DNA from 2 places in the Pseudomonas sp. 31-12 genome. Region 2 is predicted to be linked to the other one. Evidence: predicted binding sites of a transcription regulator. Region 2 holds the regulator's gene; the other holds the start of a gene.

The links. Region 2 encodes sigma-54, which starts transcription at its own class of promoters, with help from an activator protein. Its sites were predicted from a motif close to ANTGGCATNNANNTTGCTNT; they were not measured.
Region 1: the regulator sigma-54 is predicted to act here: its motif matches at 1,746-1,765, upstream of DJ564_RS10440 (CmpA/NrtA family ABC transporter substrate-binding protein).

What each region holds. Positions count from the first base shown of each region.
Region 1 covers NZ_CP029482.1:2,237,800-2,240,986, reverse strand. The annotation lists gene rmf (ribosome modulation factor) at 98-313, shown strand; gene DJ564_RS10445 (quinone-dependent dihydroorotate dehydrogenase) at 634-1,653, opposite strand; gene DJ564_RS10440 (CmpA/NrtA family ABC transporter substrate-binding protein) at 1,885-3,096, shown strand; gene DJ564_RS10435 (ANTAR domain-containing response regulator) at 3,112-3,187, shown strand, end outside.
Region 2 covers NZ_CP029482.1:1,208,669-1,211,855, reverse strand. The annotation lists gene lptB (LPS export ABC transporter ATP-binding protein) at 1-196, shown strand, start outside; gene DJ564_RS05460 (RNA polymerase factor sigma-54) at 381-1,874, shown strand; gene hpf (ribosome hibernation-promoting factor, HPF/YfiA family) at 1,949-2,257, shown strand; gene ptsN (PTS IIA-like nitrogen regulatory protein PtsN) at 2,270-2,734, shown strand; gene rapZ (RNase adapter RapZ) at 2,737-3,187, shown strand, end outside.

The DNA of each region.
Region 1 (3,187 bases), 1.0 Mb from region 2:
ACGCCGGCAGCGAGCCCCAACGGCAGGAGTTTTTTTCTGCCAGACCTCAATTGAGGTCGACGCGATAAATACAGTCAACAAGTGAGGGCAACACCCTATGAGAAGACTTAAGCGTGATCCGTTGGAAAGAGCATTTTTGCGCGGATATCAATATGGCGTTGGTGGCAAATCCCGTGAGCTTTGCCCATTTACTCTACCGTCGGTACGCCAAGCCTGGATTAACGGCTGGCGAGAAGGACGCGGCGACAACTGGGACGGTATGACCGGCACTGCGGGAATCCACAGACTCAACGAACTTCACGCCGTCGGCTAACACAGGGCACAACACTCCGACACGACAATCTGATTACGTAACGACTTACCACGCACGCCCCATCCGGGCGGCGGGCTCCGGCCCAGGGGCACCTTCGAGGTGCCCTTTTTTATGCCTGTAAAAACACACACTGGGGAAATCGCTTTTGTGGTGAGGGGATTTATCCCCGTTGGGTCGCGAAGCGGCCCCAAACCCAGGCAACTCGGTGAATCAGTCAAAACTCATTGGCCGGATTTGCGACTGCTTCGCCGCCGAACGGGGATAAATCCCCTCGCCACAGAGAACTCACCTCAGCCCAGAAGCACTCTTGCCACAGGGGTTCAGCGCAGGGCGGCGATGGCGTCGACGGACTCGCGAATCAACGCCGGGCCTTTGTAGATGAAGCCGGAGTAGATCTGCACCAGGCTCGCGCCCGCGGCGATTTTCTCGGCTGCGTGCTTGCCTTCAGTGATGCCGCCCACGGCGATGATCGGCAAGCGCCCGGCCAGCTCCGCCGCCAGCACCTTCACGGTATGGGTGCTCTTCTCGCGAACCGGTGCGCCGGACAGACCGCCCGCCTCGTCACCATGCTCCATGCCTTCGACGCCCACGCGGCTCAGGGTGGTGTTGGTGGCAATCACCGCGTCCATCCCGGTGTCGATCAACGCTTGCGCGACCTGCGCGGTTTCTTCGTCGGTCATGTCCGGTGCGATCTTGATCGCCAGCGGTACATGTTTGCCGTGGCGCAACGCCAGTTCTGCGCGACGGGTCGCCAGATCAGCCAGCAATTGCTTGAGCGAATCGCCGAACTGCAGGCTGCGCAGACCCGGGGTGTTCGGCGAGCTGACATTGACCGTCACGTAGCTGGCGTGGGCGTAGACCTTGTCCAGGCAAATCAGGTAATCGTCGACTGCGCGCTCAACCGGCGTATCGAAGTTCTTGCCGATGTTGATTCCCAGCACGCCCTTGTACTTGGCCGCCGCCACGCGGGCCAGCAGGTGATCGACGCCGAGGTTGTTGAACCCCATGCGGTTGATGATCGCCTCGGCATCCGGCAGACGGAAAATCCGTGGCTTCGGGTTGCCCGGCTGCGGACGCGGGGTGATGGTGCCGATTTCGACAAAACCGAAACCCAACTGGGCAAAACCGTCGATGGCCGCGCCGTTCTTGTCCAGACCGGCCGCCAGACCCACCGGGTTCGGAAATTCCAGACCCATGACATTCACCGGCATTTTCGCTGGCGCCTTGCACAGCAAACCGTTGAGGCCCAAACGTCCGCCCGCGCCGATCAGGTCCAGGGACAGATCGTGGGAGGTTTCCGGGGAAAGTTTGAACAACAGCTGACGGGCCAGGGTGTACATGGGCGGTTTTGACTCGATTGGCGGCGAAATGAGGCGGCGATTATAGCCGGGCATCGCGGTCGCAAGCGAGGCGCACAACAAAATCAGCGGACGATGGCATATGCCTTGCACCAACACTGACATCAGCACTCATGCCAACGGCGGGATGAGTCGAAAGACAAAGGCGTCGTCACTTGGCCTTGCCCTGGCAAGCAGCCCGGTACGGCGCTTTTTTTTGGAAGGTGTTTAGCCATGAATGAAACCACAGCGGGCCCGTTGGCCTGGGTCAATGGCAGCGATGCCCCGGAAAAGACTGAAATCAACCTCGGCTTCATGGCCTTGAGCGACTGTGCCTCGGTGGTGGTCGCGGCCACGCAAGGTTTTGCACAGCCTTACGGCCTGACCCTGAACCTCAAGCGCCAGTCGTCCTGGGCCAACCTGCGAGACAAACTGGTCAGCGGCGAACTCGACGCCGCCCACAGCCTGTATGGCCTGATTTATGCCGTGCACCTGGGCATCGGCGGCGTGGTGCCGACCGACATGGCGGTGCTCATGGGCCTGAACCAGAACGGCCAGAGCATCAATCTTTCTCACGGCTTGCAGGCCTTGGGGGTGACCAGTCCTGAAGCACTGGACCGGCACGTGCACCAAAGTCGCCCAAAACTGACCTTCGCCCAGACATTTCCCACGGGCACCCACGCGATGTGGCTGTATTACTGGCTCGCGAGCCAGGGCATTCATCCGTTGCAGGACGTAGACAGTGTGGTGGTGCCACCGCCACAGATGGTCGCGCACCTGCAAGCCGGGCGCATCGATGGCTTCTGCGTCGGCGAGCCGTGGTCCGCCAGCGCGGTGAAACAGAACCTGGGGTTCACGATGGCGACGAGCCAGACCATCTGGCCCGACCACCCGGAAAAAGTCCTCGGCTGCACCCACGCCTTTGTCGAGCAATACCCCAACACCGCTCGGGCGTTGGTGATGGCGATCCTCGAGGCCAGTCGCTTCATCGAAGACGGCAACGAAAACCGCCGCAGCACCGCGAAGCTGTTGAGTGCGCCGCAATACCTCGATGCGCCGCTCGATTGCATCGAACCGCGCTTGCTCGGCGACTACGCCGATGGCCTCGGCAATCGTTGGCAGGACCCGCACGCGCTGCGTTTTCATGCGAACGGCGAGGTCAACGTGCCGTACTTGTCCGACGGCATGTGGTTCATGACTCAGTTCCGCCGCTGGGGTTTGTTGCGCGACGACCCGGATTACCTCGGCGTGGCCCGTCAGGTCCAGCAACTAGACTTGTACCGAGAGGCCGCCCTCGCAGTCGGTGTTGCCTGCGAGGGCCAGGCAATGCGCAGCAGCCAGTTGATCGACGGCAAAATCTGGGACGGCTCCGACCCGGCCGGCTATGCCCGCAGTTTCAAGCTGCATGCCATGAGCGAAAGCTCGCACCGAATCGCCAGCCGCTGACAGGAGACTGCGAATATGTTGCGTATCCTGCTGATCAACGACACAGCGAAGAAAGTCGGTCGCCTGAAAGCGGCGCTGACCGAAGCCGGGT
Region 2 (3,187 bases):
ACAGATCATCTACCACCTCAAGGCCAAAGGCATTGGCGTGCTGATCACTGACCACAACGTCCGTGAGACCCTGGATATCTGCGAAACTGCCTACATCGTAAACGATGGCCAGCTGATCGCCGAAGGTGACTCCGCCACCATCCTGGCCAACGAACTGGTCAAGGAAGTGTATCTGGGCCACGAGTTCCGCCTGTAAGCGCTGACGTGTCTGGCTGGTTGTCCGAGCGCTCGTCTCGATAAAAAATCAATACTTTTTTATTGTTACAGCGCTCTAGGCAAACGCTGCAGTTTCGGGCATATAATTTGCTTATGTTTGGCGCTCCGGCGCCCTGTAGTGGATGGCGCATGTGCGCCGGCGAATAAGGTGTTAAGCCCCTGCCATGAAACCATCGCTAGTCTTGAGAATGGGCCAGCAGCTGACGATGACACCGCAGCTGCAACAGGCCATCCGCCTGCTCCAATTGTCGACCCTGGACCTGCAACAGGAAATCCAGGAGGCCCTGGAGTCCAATCCGATGCTCGAACGCCAGGAAGAAGGCGACGACTTCGATAACGCCGACCCATTGGCCGACAAAGCCGAACAGCTCCCCAACGCCGATGTTTCGGAACCCTCCTATCAGGAAACCGCCCCGACGGTGGATAACCTCGAGGAAGGTGACTGGAACGAGCGCATTCCCAACGAACTGCCTGTCGATACCGCGTGGGAAGACGTCTACCAGACCAGCGCCAGCAGCCTGCCCAGCAGCGATGACGACGAGTGGGATTTCACCACCCGCACATCGGCCGGCGAAAGCCTGCAAAGCCATTTGTTGTGGCAACTGAACCTGGCACCGATGTCCGACACCGATCGCCTGATAGCCGTGACCCTGATCGACTGCATCAACAATCAGGGTTACCTGGACGAAACCCTCGAGGAAATTCTCGAAGCCTTCGATCCGGAACTGGACATTGAACTGGACGAAATCGAAGCCGTCCTGCACCGCATCCAGCAATTCGAGCCGGCCGGCATCGGCGCCCGCAATCTGGGTGAATGCCTGCTGCTGCAACTGCGCCAGCTGCCCGCCAAGACGCCTTGGCTGGCCGAAGCCAAGCGCCTGGTCACCGACTACATCGACCTGCTCGGCAGCCGCGACTACAGCCAGCTGATGCGCCGCATGAAGCTCAAGGAAGATGAACTGCGCCAGGTGATCGAACTGGTGCAGAGCCTCAACCCGCGTCCGGGCTCGCAGATCGAGTCGAGTGAAGCCGAGTACGTTGTCCCTGACGTGATCGTGCGCAAGGACAACGAGCGCTGGCTGGTCGAGCTGAACCAGGAATCGGTGCCACGGTTGCGGGTCAACGCTCAATATGCCGGTTTTGTACGCCGCGCCGACACCAGTGCCGACAACACCTTTATGCGCAATCAGCTGCAAGAAGCCCGCTGGTTCATCAAAAGCCTGCAAAGCCGCAACGAAACTCTTATGAAAGTAGCCACCCAGATCGTCGAGCATCAGCGCGGCTTCCTGGAGTACGGCGACGAAGCGATGAAACCGCTGGTCCTGCATGACATCGCCGAAGCGGTAGGCATGCACGAATCGACGATTTCCCGGGTGACTACACAGAAATTCATGCATACCCCTCGGGGCATATATGAACTGAAATACTTTTTCTCGAGCCACGTCAGCACCTCCGAAGGCGGTGAATGCTCGTCCACAGCGATCCGCGCGATCATCAAAAAACTGGTTGCTGCGGAAAATCAGAAAAAGCCGTTGAGTGACAGCAAGATCGCTGGTTTACTGGAGGCACAAGGCATTCAGGTGGCTCGCCGCACCGTCGCCAAGTACCGCGAATCCCTCGGAATCGCGCCTTCGAGCGAACGCAAGCGGTTGATGTAGAGCCACGCCACAGCGTTCCAGTGGCAGGCATTTCTGCCTGCCGCTTTATGCACTGGCAACGAAGGAGAAGCTGTATGCAAGTCAACATCAGTGGACACCAACTGGAAGTGACCGAACCTCTTCGCACCTACATCGGCGAAAAACTCCAACGATTAGAGAGGCATTTCGACAAGATCACCAACGTGCAGGTCACGATGACGGTCGAAAAGCTCAAGCAGAAAATCGAAGCCACGCTGCATATTCCCGGCAATGAAGTGGTCGCCAACGCGGAGCATACCGATATGTATGCGGCGATCGACGCGCTGACCGACAAGCTGGATAAACAACTCAAAAAGCATAAGGAAAAGACCCAAAGCCTCCTCCAGGGCGCGACCGGTCGTTAACACTCCCTACCCATGATCCGACTTGAAAGCATCCTGACCCCCGGCCGTTCCCTCGTGAACGTGCCGGGCGGCAGCAAAAAGAAAGCCCTCGAGCAAATTGCCAACCTTATCCATAAAGAAGTCCCGGATCTGGAGATGCAAGATGTCTTCGAGGCTCTGATTGCCCGTGAAAAACTCGGTTCGACCGGTTTTGGTAACGGCATCGCCATTCCCCACTGTCGTCTGAAAGGTTGTACGTCGCCTGTCAGCGCATTGATGCACCTCGACGCCCCCATCGATTTCGACGCCATCGACGGCGCCCCGGTTGACCTGCTGTTCGTTCTGCTGGTCCCGGAAGCCGCTACCGATGCCCACCTGGAACTTCTGCGCCAGATCGCCAGCATGCTCGATCGCAAGGAAGTGCGCGAAAAACTGCGCAGTGCCCCGAGCAACGCAGCCTTGTATCAGGTTGTCCTGGACGAGCAGAACGGTCACTGATCATGCGCCTGATCATCGTCAGTGGCCGTTCCGGCTCAGGTAAAAGTACCGCCCTCGATGTTCTCGAGGACAACGGCTACTACTGCATCGACAACCTTCCCGCCGGATTACTGCCGGAACTGGCCGAGCGCGCGCTGATTCATACTGAACTGGCACAGCCGCTGGTTGCCGTCTCCATCGATGCGCGCAACCTGCCGAGTCACCTGTCACGGTTTCCGGAACTGTTGGAAGAAGTCCGCAGTCGGCATATCAAATGCGATGTGCTGTATCTGGACGCTGACGAAGAAACGTTGCTCAAACGCTTCTCGGAAACCCGTCGTCGCCACCCTCTGAGCAACGCCAATCGCTCGCTGGCCGAGGCGATTCAAGACGAGACCCTGTTGCTGGGCCCTATCGCCGACCTGGCCGACCTCAAGGTCAACACCACCAACCTGAACCTTTATCAGCTGCGCG